DNA from 2 places in the Lactococcus sp. LG1074 genome. Region 1 is predicted to be linked to the other one. Evidence: predicted binding sites of a transcription regulator. Region 1 holds the regulator's gene; the other holds the start of a gene.
What was found. The regulator HrcA, encoded in region 1, represses chaperone genes, less so after heat shock. The targets are predictions, from matches to a motif close to TTAGCACTCNNNNNNNNNGAGTGCTAA.
Positions count from the first base shown of each region.

Region 2: a site for HrcA is predicted at 9,196-9,222, ahead of groES (co-chaperone GroES). Genes of this name have one in related genera too.

Region 1 covers NZ_CP071293.1:440,541-451,890, forward strand. Annotated here, with positions in the region: gene J0J36_RS02110 (hypothetical protein) at 1-110, shown strand, start outside; gene J0J36_RS02115 (NAD(P)-binding domain-containing protein) at 199-1,116, shown strand; gene J0J36_RS02120 (histidine phosphatase family protein) at 1,228-1,932, shown strand; gene J0J36_RS02125 (M15 family metallopeptidase) at 1,916-2,701, shown strand; gene J0J36_RS02130 (hypothetical protein) at 2,733-3,137, shown strand; gene hrcA (heat-inducible transcriptional repressor HrcA) at 3,277-4,314, shown strand; gene grpE (nucleotide exchange factor GrpE) at 4,318-4,890, shown strand; gene dnaK (molecular chaperone DnaK) at 4,968-6,794, shown strand; gene J0J36_RS02150 (Spx/MgsR family RNA polymerase-binding regulatory protein) at 6,943-7,341, shown strand; gene J0J36_RS02155 (DeoR/GlpR family DNA-binding transcription regulator) at 7,550-8,251, shown strand; gene pfkB (1-phosphofructokinase) at 8,248-9,174, shown strand; gene J0J36_RS02165 (fructose-specific PTS transporter subunit EIIC) at 9,189-11,093, shown strand; gene J0J36_RS02170 (type B 50S ribosomal protein L31) at 11,205-11,350, shown strand, end outside.
Region 2 covers NZ_CP071293.1:259,548-270,897, forward strand. Annotated here, with positions in the region: gene tyrS (tyrosine--tRNA ligase) at 1-1,233, opposite strand, end outside; gene J0J36_RS01270 (transglycosylase domain-containing protein) at 1,370-3,793, shown strand; gene J0J36_RS01275 (methylated-DNA--[protein]-cysteine S-methyltransferase) at 3,872-4,381, shown strand; gene J0J36_RS01280 (methylated-DNA--[protein]-cysteine S-methyltransferase) at 4,371-4,775, shown strand; gene J0J36_RS01285 (phosphatase PAP2 family protein) at 4,792-5,475, opposite strand; gene pepA (glutamyl aminopeptidase) at 5,586-6,653, opposite strand; gene J0J36_RS01295 (hypothetical protein) at 6,854-7,141, shown strand; gene J0J36_RS01300 (thioredoxin family protein) at 7,138-7,458, shown strand; gene ytpR (YtpR family tRNA-binding protein) at 7,460-8,083, shown strand; gene J0J36_RS01310 (single-stranded DNA-binding protein) at 8,153-8,542, shown strand; gene J0J36_RS01315 (ClbS/DfsB family four-helix bundle protein) at 8,599-9,129, shown strand; gene groES (co-chaperone GroES) at 9,247-9,528, shown strand; gene groL (chaperonin GroEL) at 9,558-11,183, shown strand; gene J0J36_RS01330 (MBL fold metallo-hydrolase) at 11,233-11,350, opposite strand, start outside.

The sequences.
Region 1 (11,350 bases):
CTGTGCATGCAGCTGGGACAGGAGGAGTAGTTACAGGAATAGGGACCTCTGTACTCCTTCTCGGAATCCTCAAGAAAGCCAGTTGGCTAAAACAAATCTTTGGTAAATAAAAGAAAAAATCTCTGAAAAAAGGGATTTTTTTTGATACAATGAAATAAACAATGAGGAGAAATCCTCTAAAATTTAAAGGAGATTCAGATGCGTAAAGTAGGTATAATTGGGTTAGGGAATGTCGGAGCAATGATTGCTCAAATGATTGTTCAAGCAGGCTATGTTGATGAATTAGTCCTTATTGATAAAAATACTGCAAAATCTAAAGCGGAAGCTTTTGACATGCTTGATGCAGCTAGCCTACTCAATAGTCATACAAAGATTACTGTAGGCGATTATCCAGACCTTTCTGATGCAGAAGTCGTTATTTCTGCTTTGGGCCATATCAAAGCTCTTGATGCCCAAGATCGTTTCCAAGAGTTGAAAATTAATACACCCATGGTCAAAGCAGTGGCAGATGAAATTAATGCTTCAGGCTTTAATGGTGTTTTCTTAATCGTAACCAACCCTAATGACGTGATTGCACAGCTTTATTCACAAGCTCTTAACCTTCCCAAAAACCAAGTTTTTGGAACAGGAACATATTTAGATTCGGCTCGTTTGCACCGTTATATTGCTGAAGAAGCAGGTGTAGATGCGAGAAGTGTGAGCGGCTATATGCTTGGTGAACATGGTGATTCACAATTTGCAGCGTGGTCAACAGTAAATATTGGTGGCGTACCATTTGAAAAAACAGCAGTGACAAACAATTTTGACCTTGAAAAAATCGAAGATTCAGCACGCCATGGCGGTTTTGTCGTATATGAAGGAAAGGGCTATACGAACTTTGCTATTGCTGCAGCTTCAGTGAGTCTAATGAATCTCATTTTATCTGATGCCAAAGCAGTTGTGGTCTGCTCGCATTACGATGCTGAACTTGATGCGTATTTGTCAACGCCAGCACTTGTTGGACGCGATGGTGCACAAGCTTATCCTGGATTTATCGAAAGCATCAGCAAAGAAGAAGCGGATAAATTGAAAGACTCAGCACGTGAGATTCAAGAAAAAATCAAAAAATTTAGCTAAAAATAGCCTATAGATAGAAAATCTCTTATATAAGAAGAGGTTTTTTTCTCTGTTCAATTGCTTTGAAATAAAGTATAATTAAAGATATATAATAGAAGATAAGGTGAGTTCATGGTTGAGGTTTATTTAGTAAGACACGGAAAAACAATGTTTAATACAATCGGTAGAGCCCAAGGTTGGTCGGACACACCGCTCACTGCTGAAGGTGAACGTGGTGCTATGGAACTAGGGCTAGGCTTCAAAGCTAAAGGGTTGAAGTTTGATCGAGCTTATTCTTCTGACTCTGGCAGAACAATACAAACGATGGGCTTTATCTTGGAATACTCCGAGAATAAAGATATTCCTTATAAGATGGACAAGCGTATTCGTGAATGGTGTTTTGGTTCTTTTGATGGGGGATATGATGGCGAACTCTTTGATGGGGTTCTTCCTATTATCTTTGCTGAAAAAGGTATGCAAGAGACAGGGAAGTTCCCTTCAGATGAAGAACTAGCGCGTGCTATTTATGAAGTCGATACTGCAGGATGGGCGGAAACTTGGGAAGAACTCTCTGGACGTATTATGAATGGCTTTTCTGATATGGCAACTGAAGCAGAAGCAGCGGGAGCGAAAAATATCGTCATAGTTAGTCATGGGATGACGATTGCAAGCTATATCAAAATGCTTCGTCCAGATAAAGAACGTCCGCATAATTTGGATAATGGTTCCGTGACACATCTGACTTTTGAAAATGGAAAATTTGAAGTAGGAGATATCGGATCAATGGAGTATCGCAAACTTGGAGCAGAAATCATAAAAAATGCAAAGAAGAACTAAAAAAAGAAAACTCAAAAAAAGTAGAGTAATTGGAAGTTTCATTATTCTCTTGGTCTTCATTGGACTATGTGTATTTGCTGTAAGTAAACTCAAGACACAAGTCACGAAAAAAACGGCTGAGCCAAGACAAACTTCACCTTCAAGTTCGCCAGCTGAAAGTAAGGCAACTGATTTACCGGAAGCTCATCGTTCTGACTGGAATCTTGTTCTGGTAAACAGGGGAAATCCAAAAGAGGAACTCTCCCCAGAGCTTACAACTGTTGGCACTGTGCAGGTTGATCAACGTATCGCAGATGCTCTTGTTAAATTTTTAGCAGCAGCGCAAGCTATTGATCCCTCAGAACACTTGATTTCGGCATATCGCTCAGTGGCTTATCAAGAACAACTCTTCAATACTTATGTGGAAAATGAAATGGTTGGTGCTGCAGGATCAGTCAATAACACAGGGCAACCTATATCTCGTGAGCAAGCTGAAACTAATGTTAAGACTTATTCACAGCCTGCAGGTAGCTCAGAGCACCAAACAGGCTTAGCTGTTGATATGTCGACAGTAGATGCTTTGAACCAAAGCCCTGAAGATGTAGTCGCACAAGTGAAGAAAATTGCACCTGAGTACGGTTTTGTACTACGTTTCCCGGAAGGCGGAAAAGCATCCACTGGTGTGGATTATGAGGATTGGCATTTTCGTTATGTAGGTGTGGATAATGCCAAATATATGACAAAACACAACCTTACACTTGAAGAATATTTGAAGTTATTGCCCCAGTAAAATAAAGGGCGTTAAAAGGAGTCACACAACAATGTTGAATAAAGCCTACTTGATTTTATATGCTAATATTGCCTTATTTCTCTATACTTTAATGATTATTGCACAACGGCTTTTAGCATCACCCAATACCTTTACGACGGTTTTTCAAAATACAAGCCGCACAATAACGGGATTTATCAATAAAACTCTGGCTCCAGTAGCCCAATGGCAAAATATAATAGAAATACTCTTGGTTTTCCTTCTCATCTTACTCATACTCCGCTTTTTCAATGTGGGATTATGGATTTTAGAGATAGCGGCTGTGCTGGTAATTGTTGATTGGGGCTATCAATATCTCATGCATCAGCAAAATCTAGCGCTATTATTTCCACTAGCTGTCATGCTTGTTAGTCTCTTTAGCATCCGTTTCATTGCTAAAGAAGTAGGATTTATTTAAAAAAAACAAAAATTAGCACTCTATAAAAAAGAGTGCTAATTTTTGGTTTTTTTGCTTGACAAGATAGGAGATAAGGGTTATAATAATATTGTTAGCACTTGAGGGTGGTGAGTGCTAAAAGCGAAGAAAGGAGACAAAGATGATTACAGAACGGCAACAACAGATTTTGGATTTGATTGTCTCACTTTACGCTAAAGAGCACACGCCCGTTGGTTCTAAAGCTTTATTGGAACAGATTAAAGCATCAAGTGCGACAATCAGAAATGATATGAAAGCCTTGGAAAATCTTGGACTCATTCAAAAAGAACATACATCAAGTGGGCGTGTTCCTAGTATTTCAGGTTACAAATACTTTGTAGAAAATGTATTGCGCTTGGAAGAATTTACACAAAATGATCTTTTTCAAATTATGAAATCCTTTGATGGTGAGTTTTATCGCTTATCGGATTTATTTGAAAGAGCAAGTGAAGTTCTCTCAAGATTGACCGGCTTAACTTCTTTCGTACTTAATGTTCCTCAGAAAGAGCAAGTCTTACAGTCCTTTGAACTTGTCACTTTAGATAATCACTCGATGTTGACAGTGATGACCTTAGCGACAGGCGAACTTCGGACAAATCAGTTTGTACTCCCCAAAAGTATGAGTGAACATGACTTGCAAGTCTTTACACGGTTGATTAAAGAACGTTTAGTGGGTAAGAAAGTTCTTGATGTGCATTATGCGTTGAGGACGGATATCCCACAGATAGTACAGCGTTACTTTAAAACAACTGGTGATGTCTTGGAGCTCTTTGAATCCGTCTTTGCAGATTTGTTCACAGAACATTTGACAAGTAGCGGACGTGAATATGTCTTTGATTTTGCCACAGACAATCTTTCTGAGCTTTATAAAATTTTAAGCGATGATACACGTATGGCTCAAGAAATACGAGAATTAACAAGTACAGATGAGATGCGTTCGGTTGTCATTGACAATATGTCTTATTTTGCTAACCTAACGTTGATCAGTCAAAAGTTTGTTATTCCATATCGTGGTTTAGGAACGCTGACAGTCATTGGTCCTGTAGAACAAGATTATCAGAAAACCTTGAGTACACTGGACTTACTTGCGAAAGTCTTAAGTATGAAACTCATGGACTATTATCGTTACCTTGATGGTAACCATTATGAGATAAGTTAATATATGAAATTATTTAAAAGAAAAGGAAACAATATGGCTGAAGAAAATAAAGAAGAATTAAAGAAAAAAGATCAGGAAGAAGAAGTTGTCGAAGAGCTTACTGAAGAAGCACTTGAAGATATCGTCGAAGAAGAAGTTTCTGAGCTTGATGCAGCTGTAGCAAAGGCTGAAGAATGGGAAAATAAATTTCTCCGTATTAGCGCAGAAATCCAAAATATTCAACGCCGTGCCAACGAAGAACGTTCTAGTATCTTGAAATATCGCTCACAAGATTTGGCGAAAAAGATTTTGCCAAGCTTAGATAACTTGGAGCGTGCACTTGCTGTTGAAGGATTAACAGAAGATGTCAAAAAAGGTTTAGAAATGACGCGAGAAAGCTTGATCAACGCACTTAAAGAAGAAGGCGTTACAGAAGTCAAAGTAGACGGAGCCTTTGATCCAAACTTCCATATGGCTGTGCAAACTGTCCCAGCTGATGATGAGCATCCTGCAGATCATGTCGTTCAAGTCTTCCAAAAAGGCTACCAAATCCATGATCGTATCCTTCGTCCAGCAATGGTCGTTGTTGCACAATAAGAAACAAGAAGTGACCGAAATGTCCTTAAACTATAAGAATAGATAAAAACAATAAAATAAAAAAAGAGGTAAAGCATATGTCTAAAATTATTGGTATTGACCTTGGTACAACAAACTCAGCAGTAGCAGTTCTCGAAGGAACTGAAGCAAAAATTATTCCAAATCCAGAAGGAAATCGTACAACACCATCTGTTGTCGCTTTTAAAAATGGTGAAATTCAAGTTGGTGATGCTGCAAAACGCCAAGCCGTAACAAACCCAGATACAATCATCTCAATCAAATCTAAAATGGGTACAAGTGAAAAAGTTTCTGCCGGTGGTAAAGAGTACACACCTCAAGAAATTTCAGCAATGATTCTTCAAAACTTGAAAGCAACAGCTGAAGCATACTTGGGCGAAAAAGTTGAAAAAGCAGTTATTACAGTCCCAGCATACTTCAACGATGCACAACGTCAAGCAACAAAAGATGCTGGTAAAATCGCTGGTCTTGAAGTAGAACGTATCGTTAACGAACCAACAGCAGCAGCTCTTGCTTACGGTATGGACAAACAAGACAAAGATGAAAAAATTCTTGTCTTTGACCTTGGTGGTGGTACATTTGACGTTTCAATCCTTGAACTAGGTGATGGTGTCTTCGATGTATTGTCAACAGCAGGTAACAACAAACTTGGTGGTGATGACTTTGACCAAGCTATCATTGATTACATGGTCGCAGAATTCAAGAAAGAAAACGGCATTGACCTTTCACAAGATAAAATGGCCCTTCAACGTTTGAAAGATGCAGCTGAAAAAGCGAAAAAAGACCTTTCAGGTGTAACTTCTACTCAAATTTCATTGCCGTTCATCACAGCTGGCGCTGCTGGCCCACTTCACTTGGAAATGACACTTACACGTGCTAAATTTGACGAATTGACTGCTTCATTGGTTGAAGCAACACGCGAACCTGTACGTCAAGCCCTTTCTGATGCTGGTCTTTCAACTTCTGATATCGATGAAGTTCTTCTTGTTGGTGGTTCAACTCGTATCCCAGCAGTTGTTGATCTTGTTCAAAAAGAAACAGGTAAAACACCAAACAAATCTGTTAACCCAGACGAAGTTGTTGCTATGGGTGCAGCAATCCAAGGTGGTGTCATCACTGGTGACGTTAAAGACGTTGTCCTTCTTGACGTAACTCCACTTTCACTTGGTATTGAAACAATGGGTTCTGTATTTACAAAACTTATCGAACGTAATACAACAATTCCAACATCTAAATCACAAGTCTTCTCAACTGCAGCAGATAACCAACCAGCAGTAGATATCCACGTCCTTCAAGGTGAACGTCCAATGGCAGCAGATAACAAATCATTGGGTCGCTTCCAATTGACAGATATCCCTGCCGCACCACGTGGTGTGCCACAAATCGAAGTCACATTCGACATCGACAAAAACGGTATCGTATCTGTTAAAGCAAAAGATTTGGGTACGCAAAAAGAACAAACAATCGTTATCAAATCTAACTCAGGTCTTTCTGACGAAGAAATCGATAAAATGATGAAAGATGCTGAAGCAAATGCTGATGCTGACGCAAAACGTAAAGAAGAAGTAGACACACGTAACGAAGCGGATGCTCTTGTTTTCCAAACTGAAAAAACAATCAAAGAACTTGAAGGTAAAGTTGACGAAGCAGAAGTTAAAAAAGCAGAAGATGCTAAAGAAGAGTTGAAGAAAGCTCTTGAAGGTGAAGATATTGCCGATATCAAAGCTAAATCAGAAGCACTTAGCGAAATTGCGCAAAATCTCGCAGTAAAACTTTACGAACAAGCCAGCGCTGAACAAGCAGCAGCAGAAGGACAAGAAGCTGGATCAGAAGAAGGTCCTAAAGATGACAATACTGTTGATGGTGACTTTGAAGAAGTTAAATAAAACCGTAGTTCATAAAATAAAAAAGTTCGAGATATTGATGCTCGGCTTTTTTATTTTTTCTGAAAACCGTTTCATTTGTTTTCAATCTCATAAAATAAGATAATAAAAATAAGAAAGAGAACCTGGACGTGATAGAAAGGAGGTCGGCATGCTTAAGATTTATACCATCTCCTCTAATCAGGAGACGAAAGCAGTAGAGAGCTGGCTCTATGCCCATAAAGTCAAGTTTGTCGAAGTTGATCTTCTCAAAGAACTGGTTTCGACTGAGGAAATTCTCCGAATTGTTTCTTTAACTGAACATGGAGTTGAAGAGATTATCGCAACAGAAACACGGGCTTACACACGTTTGAACCTTAATTTCAATGACTTGAAGTTAGAAGATTTTATGGAGCTGTTAGAAGAAAATGCTACTCTATTGAAAGTTCCACTTATGTTGGATGAAAAACAACTTCAAATCGGTTTTGATGAAGATAAGATGCAAAGGTTTTTAGAAAAGCCAAGTAAAAAAGTTACTGACATAGAACAGCAAAAAATGCAAACAGGCTAGGTTCTCTAAAGAGCAAAGGAAGCGTAATTCCTGGCTCTTTTTTTATTTAAGGATAGTACATGAAGGAAATCTATATAAATAAGGATAGTACATGAAGGAAATCTATATAAATTTTTTTTCTTTTTTTGTAGTTTTTGGAAGTTTTTGATTGACTTTGAAAGAAAATGGTGTATAATATAAATGTAAACGAATTCAGGAGGAGGGTCATATGCTCGCGACGGAACGCAAGGAAAAAATAATGAGCTTGCTCAAAGAGCAAAGAACAGCGACTTTAGAAGAACTTTCAACAATAACTCAAGCTTCTGTCTCGACTTTAAGGAGAGATCTCAATGAGCTTGAAGAAGAAAATGCCTTACGTCGTGTTCATGGAGGCGCAGAACTCCAACAAGATCTTTCAGAAGAGTTATCTATCTTTGAGAAATCTTCCAAAAACGTTCAAGAAAAAGAAAAAATCGCAACTATAGCTTTTGAAAAGATAAAAGAAGGCGACATTATTTACTTGGATGCTGGAACTACAGTTGCGCCACTTTGCCATTTGCTTAATCAGTCGGGCAAGCGTGTCACTATCGTGACTAATTCGATTAGCCATTTACCAAAATTAACCAGTGAAAACCTCATCGTTTATTTGCTTGGTGGTCGAGTGAAACGTCAAACTGATGCCATCATTGGCAGTTCGGCCATCGCTCAACTTAGTACTTACCGTTTTAATCTTGCATTTATCGGAGCTAATGCTTTTGATGAAGAGCTGGGGGCTATGACACCGGACAGTGAAGAAGCAGCGATTAAGTCACAGGCCATTCGTCAAAGCCGGACAAGCTATCTCCTCCTGGACAGTAGTAAAATCGGTCAAACAAGCTTTGTTAAGTTTGCAGAAAGTGACCAAATAAAACTTATAACGGAGAAATTATGATATACACAGTAACACTAAATCCAGCATTAGATTATTTCATGGATTTTGATCAGGCTAAACTTGGACAAGTCAACCGAGCGACAGAAACGCGTATGCTTCCTGGTGGTAAAGGAATTGTTGAAAGTCGCATGATGTCCCTTTTAAAGGTAGAAAATACGGCTCTTGGTTTTCTTGGTGGTTTCCCTGGGAAATTCATTCAAGATTATCTTGAAAATATCGGAAGTCAGTCCGATTTTACTCCAATTGCAGGAACAACACGCATTAATACAAAAATCAAAGTCAATGCGCAAGAGGAAACCTCCTTTGATGCTGCTGGACCAGACTTATCAGATGCTGAAATTCAGGCCTTCCTAAGTAAATTTGACGATCTACAAAGTGATGACATTGTCGTTTTTGCTGGTACTATCCCTAAAGCTTTAGGGGAAGACTTCTATGAAGTTTTGATTGAGAAAGTAAAAGCCAGAGGCGCACAGTTTGCTATTGATGTTGACGGACAAAAGTTGCTGAAAACATTGAAATATGAGCCACTCGTCATCAAACCTAATCGTGAAGAATTGGAAGAAATCTATTCTGTTAAGTTTAAATCCAAAGAAGATATTATCCCTTATGGTCAAAAACTTTTGGCAGAAGGAGTACAAAATGTCATGATTTCTATGGCAGGTGATGGTGCTTTACTCTTCACAGGTAAGGAAACTTATTTTGCCGCTCCAATCAAAGGAGAGTTGAAAAACTCTATCGGTGCAGGAGATTCAACAGTTGCAGGTTTCCTGGCCGAGTGGAGCCGCAGTCAGGATACTTTAGCTGCCTTTAAACAAGGTGTTGCCTGTGGTACAGCTAAGGTCTTCTCAGAAGATATGCCGAGTGAAAGCTTCTTAAAAGAATGCTTTGAAAAAGTAACAATCGAAAAAATAAACGAAGATTAGAAAAGAGGATGATTATGGAAATCAAAGATTTACTCAAAACAGAAGTCATGATTTTGGACCTTCAAGCAACGACTAAAGAAGCTGCTGTGGATGAAATGGTAAACAAGTTAGTCGCAGAAGGTTACGTCAGTGATTTTGATACATTTAAAGCTGGAATTATGGCTCGTGAAGCGCAAACTTCAACTGGTTTGGGCGATGGTATTGCCATGCCACACAGCAAGAATAAAGCTGTCAATGAAGCTGTTGTCCTATTTGCAAAATCAAATGCAGGTGTGGATTATGCAGCCCTAGACGGACAACCTGTCAATCTTTTCTTCATGATTGCAGCACCAGAAGGCGCAAATGACACACACTTGGAAGCTTTAGCACAACTTTCTAAGTTCCTCTTGCAAGCTGGATTTACAGACAAAGTAAAAGAAGCAAAATATCCGCGTCAAGTGTTAGAGCTTTTCTCTGAAGATACAGAAGAAATTGAGCAAGTCACTGATAGCGAGCATTATGTTTTAGCCGTAACAGCATGTACGACAGGTATTGCACATACTTATATGGCTGAAGAAGCACTTAAAAAACAAGCTGCTGAAATGGGCATCGCTATTAAAGTTGAAACAAATGGGGCGCGTGGGATTGACCACAAGCTGACTGCTGAAGATATTCAAAAAGCTGACGGTATCATCGTTGCAGCGGATAAGAAAGTGGAAATGAACCGTTTTGCAGGGAAACCGATGGTGCAAGTTCCTGTCGCTGCCGCTATTCGTCAACCCGAAGAACTCATTAATAAGGCAGTTTCTGGTAATGCACCAAAATTTGAAGCTGATGCCGCTGATGAGGCAAAAGAAGAAAGCTCTGGCGGTATTGGTAAAGCATTCTACAAACACCTTATGGGTGGTGTATCTGCAATGTTACCATTCGTTGTTGGTGGTGGTATCTTGATTGCTCTTGCCTTCTTGATAGACCAATCAATGGGTGTTCCTAAAGATCAATTGGCCAACCTTGGTTCTTATCATCCGATTGCGGCTTACTTTAAAAATATCGGGGGCGCAGCCTTTGCTTTCATGCTTCCAGTCCTAGCTGGTTTTATCGCCAACTCAATTGCAGATAAACCTGGTTTAGTTGCAGGTTTCGTTGCGGGTTCAATGGCTGCCTCTGGTCTTGCCTTTGGCAAACTTGATCCGGCTACAATGATTCCATCAGGTTTCCTTGGCGCTTTAGTTGGTGGTTTCATTGCTGGTGGTGTCATTATCCTCTTGCGTAAGCTCTTGACTGTCTTGCCTAAATCGTTAGATGGGATTAAAGCAATCTTGATTTTCCCACTTTTAGGGACATTCATCACAGGATTGCTCATGCTTTTCATCAATATTCCGATGGCAGCAATCAATACAGGCCTTTCAAACTTCTTGAACAGCCTTAATGGAGCATCAGCTTTAGTTCTTGGTATTATCGTTGGTGGTATGATGGCAGTTGACCTTGGTGGACCAATTAACAAAGCTGCTTATATCTTCGGTACAGGAACATTGGCCGCAAGTGTTGCTACTGGTGGCTCAGTCGTTATGGCAGCAGTTATGGCTGGTGGTATGGTTCCACCTCTTGCAACTACAGTTGCCGTCCTCTTCTTCAAAAATAAATTTACAAAAGAAGAACGTCAATCAGGTTTAACAAATATTGTTATGGGACTTTCATTTATTACAGAAGGTTCCATCCCATTTGGTGCTGCTGACCCAGCACGTGCTATTCCTTCATTTGTTGTTGGTTCAGCCTTAGCAGGTGGACTCGTTGGTGCGGCAGGTCTTAAATTGATGGCACCACACGGGGGTATCTTCGTCTTAGCTCTAACAAATGGCCCACTTTTATACCTTCTCTTTGTTTTGATTGGTGCTCTTGTTTCTGGTTTGATGTTCGGTTATTTGAAAAAAGAAAAATAGTATTTTAAATAACAAAAAAGCTTGAATTTCAGCAACAAATCTGTTAGAATATTAAGGTCTAACAAACTTTGGTCTGGCAAACAGTCCAAGGCAGAAAGGAAATTTTGCAAAATGAAAAAAGACATCCATCCTAATTACCAACCTGTTGTGTTCTTGGATACAACTACTGGTTTTAAATTCTTGAGCGGTTCAACTAAAGGTTCGAAAGAAACTGTTGAATGGGAAGACGGAAACACTTATCCATTGATTCGTGTGGA
Region 2 (11,350 bases), 180 kb from region 1:
TTTACCACGGCGAACAACAGTAAGTTGATTGTCGATTTTATCTCCATCAGAGAAGGTGTAATCCAAATCTTGGATACGTTCACCATTGATGTAAATCGCACCGTTTGTTACATCTTCACGTGCTTGACGTTTTGAATTTTCGATTCCGGCAGAAATCAAGAGTTCAATAATATTGAGATTATCGTCTGCTTTCACTTGATATGTTGGTACATCTTTTAAGCCAGAAAGGATTGACTTGGCATCAAGATCTTTCAAATCACCGCCACCAAATAAAGTTTCCGTGATTTTTACAGCTTGCTCGTAAGCGGCTTGTCCATGAACAAGAGTTACAACTTCGCGTGCAAGTACTTTTTGTGCTAAGCGTTCGTGACGTGCAGCCTCAAATTTCTCACCGATTTCAGCAATTTCTTCAAGAGATAAGAAAGTGAAAATTTTGAGCATTTTTACAGCATCATCATCGTTAACATTCAGCCAAAATTGATACATTTCAAACGGAGACGTTTTATCTGCATCGAGCCAAATGGCATTTCCTTCAGATTTACCAAATTTTTTACCTGTTGAGTCTGTAATCAATGGAATAGTGATGACATGTCCAGTTTTTCCAGCCTTACGACGGAGCAGTTCTGTGCCGGCAGTCATATTGCCCCATTGGTCAGAACCACCGAGTTGTAATGTAATACCATGACGTTGGTTGAGCTCGTAGAAATCGTAACCTTGCATAATTTGGTAAGCAAACTCGGTGTAAGAGATACCTGATTCGATACGACTCTTCACTGAATCTTTACTCATCATGTAGTTAATCGTGTAATATTTACCGACATCACGAAGGAAATCAATAAAAGATAAATTTTCGAACCAATTGTAGTTGTTTTCCATCTGAGCTTTATTTTCGCCATTTTCAAAGTCAAGGAAACGTTCCAACTGAGCACGAATTTTATCAGCCCAAGCTACAACAGTATCTTTCGTTTGTAAGCCACGTTCGGCATCTTTAAAAGATGGATCGCCAACAAGTCCAGTAGCGCCCCCAACCAATGGATAAGGTTTGTGCCCAGCCATTTGTAGACGCTTCATTGTAAGAATTAAGACCAGATTACCAAGGTGTAAACTATCAGCAGTAGGATCGTAACCAACATAATAACTTACCATGCCCTCAGTTAAAGCTTCGCGAAGAGCTTTTTCATCAGTGGTTTGGAAAATCAGACCACGTTCTTTTAGTTCGTCAAAAATATTCATGTTACCTCCTAAATTTAGTTAATACTGACAGTTTTGTTATAGTTTCTCTCAGTAATTAGATTAACGTTCTCATTATATCAAAAAAAAAGGAAAAATAGGGGCGAAAAAAGAGCCTAAGTTTGGTATAATATGTATTATGAAAAAAGATCAAGAACAGTCGAAGGAACGTGCACAGGCACGTTTGCAGGCTAAAATGGAGAAAAAGCGTGCCAGCAAAACGCAGGAAAGTCGTAAAAATTCTCCGAAAAAGCCTCAAAAACCTAAAAAAGTTCAAGCAGATGTAGAAGAAGGGAAAACAACACTTCAGACTATTTTTTCAGTCGTGCGTGGAGTAGTTGTCATTTTTGGTGTGCTTTTTCTTTTAGTTGGTGTATTTGGCGCTGCGGCAGGTGTGGGATATTTTGCTCGCCTTGTTGAAAATACCAAAGTTCCAAGCAAGGAGCAACTTCTCGAGCAGGTTAATAATATTCACGGTGTTTCAGTCATGAAATACAGTAATGGTGAAAATATTTCTGATATTTCCAGTGATTTGGTAAGGATTAATGTAGCAAGCAACCAAATTTCAGAAAATGTGAAAAAAGCTCTGATTGCGACAGAAGATGAAACCTTTAAGACGAACAGTGGTGTTGTGCCCAAAGCAGTAATTCGAGGCGTTCTGGGTGCCGTAGGTGGCGGTACAAGCTCTGGTGGTTCAACGATTACGCAACAGTTGGTAAAACAGCAGTCTCTTGGAGACAGTGTCACTTTCCAACGCAAGGCCAGCGAGATTGTTTATGCACTGCAGCTTAATCAATATTTAAGTAAAGATGAAATTTTAACGGATTATCTCAATGTCTCACCATTTGGGCGAAATAATCAAGGGAAAAATATTGCGGGTGTCCAAGCCGCTGCCCAAGGGATTTTTGGTAAGTCTGCTAAAGATTTAACCGTGCCAGAAGCAGCTTTTATTGCTGGATTACCACAAAGTCCAATTGTTTACTCTCCTTATAATGTGGATGGTTCGCTCAAATCAAAAGAGCTACTCTCTTATGGCTTAGCTCGTCAACAAAATGTCCTGTTTAACATGTATCGTGCAGGATATTTGACTCAAAAAGATTACGAAAAATATAGTGCTGTGGATATCTCGCAAGCATTTCTGCCTTCACAACCACAAGATTCTGTAGCACATGGTTATCTTTATAATGTTGTGTACAGTGAAGCCCTTAATCACGTCTATGATTATCTGATTAAGAGGGACAAGGTTTCGGCAACAGAACAAGGAAATGATAGCACCAAGCAAAAATATCGTGAATTAGCCGCGCAAGCCTTACAAACTGGTGGTTACACTATCACAACAACAATTAATCGTGGTGTGTATGATGCCATGCAAAATGCTGTAGCGCAGTATGGCGGTATTTTACAGGACGGTACAGGTGAAGTTCAAGCCGGAAATGTACTCATGGATAATAAAACAGGAGCAGTACTTGGCTTTATTGGTGGTTTAGACTATGCAACCAATCAAAACAATCATGCCTTTGATACGAAGCGTAGTCCAGGTTCTTCGATTAAACCAATCTTAGCTTATGCACCAGCAATTGATTTGGGATTGATTGGGTCAGCAAGTATGCTGAGTAACTATCCAACAAGTTTCTCTGACGGTACTCCAATCTTGCACGTTGGCGAAACAGGAACCGGAATGGTAAGTCTTAATGAAGCTTTAGGCGTGTCATGGAATATCCCTGCGCATTGGACCTATCAAGCCATTCTTGATTCTGGCAATAGCGTGGAAACTTACATGAAGAAGATGGGCTATTATGTGCCAGACTACAGTGTGGAATCTCTTCCACTCGGTGGTGGTATTGAGCCAACTGTGGTGCAACATACCAATGGCTACCAAGCCTTAGCTAATGGCGGGGTTTATGAGCCACACTATGTTGTCCAAAGCATAAAAGACGACTCCGGTAAAGATATCTACGAACATAAGAGTCAAGCAGAGAGAGTCTTTTCACAAGCAACATCAACAATTACTGAGGATCTTTTACGTAATGTTTTGACCTATGATGTCAGTCGTCGTACAACAAACTTTTTACAAGATTTACAAGCCATTAATCCAACACTTGCAAGTAGCGTGGATTGGACAGGCAAGACAGGTACTTCCAATGATTATGTAGACGGTTGGCTCATGCTTTCAACGCCCAAAGTATCCCTTGGAGGTTGGATTGGTCATGATAATAATACGCCGATGGGCAGCAAGACAGCTGCGGTCAATAATGGTACATATATGGCAAACTTGGTCAATGCAATTGCAGCAGCGGATCCAAATGTGTTTGGTCCTGGTGAAAAGTTCCCAGAACCAAGTAAAGATCCAGATGTAATTCAGAGCACTGTTCTTAAGTCGACCGGTCAAAAACCAGGCACTGTAACCGGAGGGAATCTTAAAAATGTTAAAGTCTCCGGTGAAACAACCACAAGTTATTGGGCTAAAAACGGAGCACCTGTGACACAATTCAAGTTTGGAATTGGTGGTACAGAGGCGAATTATAATGACGCGTGGAACAGAATTTTAGGAACTAGAAAATAGTAAAAAAGAGAGGGTATTCGCTCTCTTTTTTTGCTCTGAGGTAGTTTCTGGGTGAGAGAACTATGTTATAATAAGGACATGAAGAAGCGCCTCTATAAAAACTATATTGACACACCTATTGGTCAAATGATAAGTATCAGTGATGCGCAGTTTCTTCATCGCTTAGGCTTTACAGAGCATAAGAATTTACAGGCGAAGATTGCAAGATTGAATGCTATTATATTGGAACATCCAACTCCGATTTCATGTCAACTTGAAGAAGAGTTGCAAGAGTATTTTGCAAGAAAAAGAAAAAGTTTTAAATTCCCTTTAGCTGTGCAAGGTACAGAGTTTCAGCAAAAAGTCTGGAAAAAAGTTGAAGATATTCCGTTTGGGCAAACAAGAACCTATAAAGAAATCGCACAAGGACTCGCGCATCCGCAAGCCAGTATTGCAGTAGGGGCAGCAAATGCAGCCAACCCCTTTGCAATCGTGATTCCATGTCATCGATTGAAAAAAAGCTCCGGGCAGCTGGCAGGTTATGCTGGAGGACTATGGCGTAAAGAATGGCTGTTGGATTTTGAGGAGAATAATACCTATGTTGAATGAGAATATTTCACTCTCTGTAGAGCGCAATGCTAAGGGGGAGATTACCCAGGTTTTTTTCGATGACCAACATGAAAAGACGACTTACGAAGCACTTAATAAGAACCAGAACTTTATATTGACCACAGGAACAGCATTTCAACGAGCTGTTTGGTTAGAACTTCCCAAAATTCCAGCGGGAACGACTATAAGTTATCAGGAAATGGCTGCGCGTGTCGGAAGTCCTAAAGCACAACAAGCTGTGGGGCAGGCATTAGCACGTAATCCTTTGCCTGTCATTTTACCATGTCATCGTGTCACGCGTAAAGATGGCAGCTTGGGCGGTTTTATGGGTCAAGAAGCAGCAGTAGATATTAAGCAAAAGATACTCAACTATGAAAAAAAGCTTGACATATAGTCAAAGCTTTTTAGCTTTAATCAGCTTTTCTCACGCTTTTAGGTATATAAGGTTGAGGTTTTTCTGAGTTTTTATAATGAAGATAAGTTGGATAAGTGAGGCAGATGACTGAAAGCCCCCAAAGTAAGCCGCCTAAAGTATCCGAAGGATAATGTACCCCAAGAAGTACACGTGAAAACATTGTTAAAAAAATTAACCCCACAGCGACAAAACCAACTAATGTTTTGCTCCATACAGAAGAGAGATAGTGTAAGAGGATAAAAAAGAGACAGCCAAAGAGTACTACAGCAAAAGTTGTATGTCCACTGGCAAAACTTTTTCCTGGCTCATCTGTAAAGGCGGCAACACGATGAATGTCAGGGCGATCACGGCCGATAACTAATTTAATCAAGGTATTTCCCCCCACAGCAATTCCGGCTACAAGAGCTAACCATATTGCTGAAACCTTATCTTTGATAAAAATAATAGCAGCAATAACAAGACCAATTATAGCGCCCATTGTGTCGCCTAGAAATTTAGCAATTACACTTGAAATTTGAACCAAAAATTCATTGTTTTGAAGATGCCAAGCAACTGTCTGTAAATGCGAATCAATGCTTGGAATAGGTGCGTGTGTATAAGAAAGTTTTACAATGGCAGTCAGTGTGATAAAACTTACCAGAGTAAGTAAACCAGTAGTATAGTATAGTTTTTTATTCATAAATTTCCCTAAAATTCATATTTGGTGCTTTATGATTTTACTTTTTCTTTCTGAAATAAAACTGAATGACTAAAAAAAGAGGCTCAGGACCCCTTTTTTTAACTTTTTTATTAGTAGTTTTTAATAGCTGCTACTTTTTCTTGGTTTAGACTCGTAACGATAGCCCGGATAAAGTTTTGCGCTTCTGTGAAATCATCCATGTTGAAGATGGTTTGGTGACTATGGATATAACGGGCACACACACCAATAGTTGTTGAAGGTACGCCTTCGTTTTGCAAGTGTGCTGCACCAGCATCAGTTCCACCTTTTGAGATATAAGCTTGTGTTTTGATACCATTAACTTCTGCTGTATTGAGGAGGAAGTCCTTCATACCAGGCAGCATGATATGACCTGGGTCGTAATAACGAAGAAGCGAGCCTTCGCCAAGACGACCATTGTCGTTTCCAAAAGTATCCGTTGCAGGAGAGCAGTCAACAGCAAAGAAAACTTCAGGTTTAAATTTAGTTGTTGAAACATGGGCACCGCGAAGGCCAACTTCTTCCTGAACATTTGCACCGATAATCAAGGTTACTGGCAATTCTTTGTCTTTAAGGTAGTCCAGAAGTTCTAAGACCATAAGACACCCGTAGCGATTATCCCAAGCTTTACTGATGACATTTTTACCATTAGCAGTTAAAATTGTTTCAGATTCAGGAACGATGACGTCACCTTGACGAATCCCAAATTCTAAAACTTCTTCTTTGCTCATAAAACCACCGTCAAAGATGATATCTTCCACTTGTGGCATAGCAGGTGCGCCCGCTGCTCCACGTAAAAGATGTGGTGGTAGGCCACCAGTCACAACAGGTATTTTTTTACCATCACGTGTGAATAGCGTAAAGCGTTGTGCACTAACAACTAAAGGATTCCAACCACCCAGAGTGACTACACGTAAAGTACCATCTGCCTTAATTGACGACACCATGAAGCCGACTTCATCCATGTGAGCTGCAACCATAACACGAGGCGCATTTTCTGTTTTACTTTCTTTAGTGACAAAGATTCCGCCCAGACCATCAGTTTCAGGTGTGTAGCCGAGGTCCACCATACGGGCACGAAGATAGTCATGCATTGGTGCTTCGTAACCACTTGTTGCTTGAATTTCAGTTATTTCTTTAATTTTGTTAAATAGAGTCATCTCGTCTCCTTTGATTTTTTATACTCCCTTATTGTAGCATTTAAAAGCCGTATATAATAGTATTGTCCTAATGCTATTTAATAACTATAATTTTTAAAGACGGATAAGTTTTAGGGGATTTATAGAAAAGCGGAACTGATCTGAGGGGAAACAGTAATTATAAGTACTAATATACTCAAATTTATGTTAAAATTTTTTATATGAAAAAATATTTGAAAGTTGGTTTAGGGCTGCTGGCTGGTGTAGCAGGTGCGCGAGTGCTCTATCAGAGTTATAAGCACGTTGAAGAAAATTTGCGGGCAGAGGTTATTCAAGCAGTACGTGAAGCTTTTGCTGACCAAGATATTCAAACAGTATGGATCTTTGAGGAGGCAGATCGCGGAGCTATTTATAAAGGTGGCGTGATTGTTGGAGCAAACCAAAACATCAATTTTGAAATTGATGGAGAAACCTTAGAAATTACAGAATTAGGAGAGGAGTATTTATGATTATTCCAAAAAATTATGAGGAACTAGCTGAAATTGTAAAATCAGAAGGTAAACATGTCTTGTTTTTCACTGCAGGATGGTGCCCAGACTGTACTTTTATCAAACCAAAAATGCCAGAATTAGAAGCTGAATTTTCAGACTTTAACTTTGTAGAAGTTGACCGTGACGAATTCATGGACTTGGCTATTGAATGGGGAATCATGGGTATTCCTAGCTTTGTGACACTTGAAAATGGTAAAGAAACAGGACGCTTAGTGAATAAGCTACGTAAAACTAAAGAAGAAGTTAGTGAATTTTTGAAGGGTGTAGATAAATAAAATGATTGCAACGTATAATAAAAATGTTGGTGATGTCCTCATGCTGATTGTGGCAAACAATGAGGGAGCAGAAGTAACTTACGAACGTAAGGCGGATGTTGCGCGTATCTTCCGTGAAGATACAGGACAAACAGTGGGCTGGAACATTTTCGATATAAAAAAAGACTGGCCAGATTTGGCTCAAGGACAGAATGATTTATCTGAGCATCAAGTAACGGAACTTAATGTAAAACTTAAGGCAGCTGGCTTTGACGAGCAGCTTACATATGATGGCCAACCTAAATTTGTAGTCGCTGAGATTTTAACGATGGAGGATCATGCAGACAGCGATCATTTACATGTGTGCCAAGTAGAAGTTGGTCTAGATGCACCAGTTCAAATCGTTTGTGGTGCTCCTAATGCCGTTGTTGGTATGAAAACAGTAGCGGCTTTACCTGGTGCAATGATGCCTTCTGGTTCTTTAATCTGGCCAGGCGCTTTGCGTGGCGTACCTTCTTATGGTATGCTGTGCTCGGCACGAGAGCTTGACTTACCAAATGCACCACAAGTTCGTGGTATTATCGAATTGAATGCAGATTTAGAAGCTGGATCAGCTTTTGATGCAACAAGCATGTGGCAAGCCTAAATATAAAATAATAAAGACCTTAGTGAAAGCTGAGGTCTTTTTTCGTACAAAAAGTAAGGAGGTGTCAAAATGAATAAAACGTTACTTGTTGGCCGACTCGTTGCAGATCCAGAACTCACTAAAACATCTAATGGGAAAAGCCTATTGAGGATAAATCTCGCTGTCAAACGACGCTATAAAAATGCTTCAGGTGAAAAAGATACAGACTTTGTCGCTTTGGTCTTTTGGGAGAAACAGGCGGAACACTGTACATCCTATGCTAAAAAAGGCGCCCTACTTGCTGTGGAAGGGGAGATACGAACCAGGAATTATGTGGACAAGCAGGAACAAAAGCGCTATGTAACAGAAGTGTTGGTAAAAACTTTTGACCTTTTGGAAAGTCGCGCGACAGTTGCCATGCGACAAGATTCTATAGAAAATAGTGCTCTTAATTTAAAAGAAGATGAATTACCGTTTTAAATTGAAAAAAGCGTTTTCTTTTGATAGGATGAGAACAGGAAAGTGAGGAGGGAAAAATGGTAAAGGCAAAAACGAAAAAAGAGTTGATTTCCTTTTCAGAAGAAAACTGGAAAAAGCTGTGTCATTTGGTTGACACACTACCTTTAGAAGCACAAACGGCAACTTTTGCCTTTGGCCAAGAGAAGGGAAAAGAGACACATTGGGGGCGAGATAAGAATATCCGTGATGTGTATGCCCATCTTTATGAGTGGCAAGTACTTTTACAAAATTTTGTAAAAAGTAATATTTCAGGAAACTTTCAAAGCTTTTTACCCACACCCTATACTTGGAAAAACTATGCGACAATGAATCAAGAAATCTGGGAAAAGCATCAAGCTACTCCTTATGAAGAAATAAAGGAAAAACTTGCTACAAGCCACCTAAGAACTATCCAGTTATTGCAACATTTTTCAGATGAAGAGCTTTATACGAAGCAATATTATCCTTGGACTGCGACAACATCCTTAGCGCAGTATTTTCAGTCATCATTGGCTTCACATTACGAGTGGGCCTTGAAGAAACTCAGGCTTCATAAGAAAACGATTTAAAAAAATAAAAAAAGAAGTTTTTTTCTTGACTAATTTTGACCTTCGCGGTAAAATAAGATATATAAATTAGCACTCCAACTTAAAGAGTGCTAAAATAACATAAAATGGAGGAATAACATGTTGAAACCCTTAGCGGATCGCGTTGTATTGCGTATAAAAGAGGAAGAAGAAAAATCTTTAGGTGGGATCGTCTTGGCCTCAGCAGCACAAGAGAAACCACAAGTTGCAGAAGTTGTGGCAGTAGGCCCAGGTAAAACAACTCCTCATGGTACAGTTATTACACCAACAGTGCAAGTTGGTGATGCAGTTCTCTTTGAAAAGTTTGCCGGTACAAATGTAAAATTTGAAGGCGAAGATTTCTTGATTATCAAAGAATCTGAAATTCTTGCGATTGTTTAAGGAAAATAAAGACAGGAGATAATAAAAAAATGGCAAAAGATATTAAATTTTCATCAGATGCTCGTTCAGCAATGGTTCGTGGTATTGATATTTTAGCAGATACAGTAAAAACAACACTTGGTCCTAAAGGTCGCAATGTTGTTCTGGAAAAATCATATGGTAGTCCACTTATCACGAATGATGGTGTAACCATCGCAAAAGAAATTGAATTAGAAGATCACTTTGAAAATATGGGGGCAAAATTAGTCAGTGAAGTGGCCTCAAAAACAAATGATGTTGCGGGTGATGGTACTACAACAGCGACTGTTTTAACACAAGCGATTGTTCGTGAAGGTTTGAAGAACGTAACTGCCGGAGCTAATCCAGTGGGCATTCGTCGTGGTATTGAGTTAGCAACTGAAACAGCAGTAAAAGCACTCAAGGAATTATCTATTCCAGTATCTGGTAAAGAAGCTATTGCACAAGTTGCCTCTGTTTCTTCTCGTTCAGAAAAGGTTGGAGAGTATATCTCAAATGCCATGGAAAAAGTTGGTAACGATGGTGTTATTACTATTGAAGAATCAAAAGGTATGCAAACTGAACTTGAAGTTGTAGAAGGTATGCAGTTTGACCGTGGTTACTTGTCACAATATATGGTGACAGACAATGAAAAAATGGTGGCCAACCTTGATAACCCATATATCTTGATCACAGATAAGAAGATTTCAAATATTCAAGAAATTTTACCATTACTTGAACAAATCTTGAAAACAAATCGTCCTTTACTTATTGTGGCAGATGATGTTGATGGTGAAGCATTACCAACCCTCGTGTTGAACAAAATCCGTGGTACTTTCAATGTTGTAGCGGTTAAGGCTCCAGGCTTTGGCGACCGCCGCAAGGCCCAACTTGAAGACTTAGCAATCCTCACAGGCGGTACAGTAATTACGGAAGAGCTTGGTTTAGAACTTAAAGATGCAAGCTTAGATGCACTTGGTCAAGCCAATAAAGTAACTGTTGATAAAGAACATACGACAATCGTTGAAGGTGCCGGTTCAGCAGATGCTATTGCTACTCGTGTAGCAACAATTAAAGCTCAAGTTGAACAAACTACTTCAGAATTTGATCGTGAAAAACTTCAAGAACGTTTAGCTAAACTTTCTGGTGGAGTCGCTGTGATTAAAGTCGGCGCCGCTACAGAAACTGAACTTAAAGCGCAAAAACTTTTGATTGAAGACGCACTTAATGCAACACGCGCAGCCGTTGAAGAAGGTATCGTTGCTGGTGGAGGTACTGCCCTTGTTACAGTTATCTCTGCCCTCGACAGTCTTGAAGAAGAAGGGGACGTGCAAACAGGTATCACAATTGTACGTCGCGCATTAGAAGAACCAGTACGTCAAATCGCGGCTAATGCAGGTTACGAAGGTTCAATCATTATTGATAAACTTAAATCAGCAGAAAAAGGTATTGGTTTCAATGCCGCAACTGGTGAATGGGTTGAAATGATTGAGACAGGTATTGTGGATCCGGCTAAAGTAACACGTTCAGCCCTCCAAAATGCGGCCTCAGTAGCAGGACTTATCTTGACGACTGAAGCAGTCGTTGCTGATAAACCAGAACCAGCTGCACCAGCAGCTCCAGCTATGGATCCATCAATGATGGGTGGCATGATGTAACAATAAAAAGACACGAATTCGTGTCTTTTTTTATTGCTATAAATACTGTCTAAATATCATAGAGTTTACTTGCATGCTCATGGCTAGTATCAATAATATGAACGTCACGTTTGGTATCAACATCATGTTGCGCTAGAAAACCGTCCATGGTCATATGTGCAAGCTCT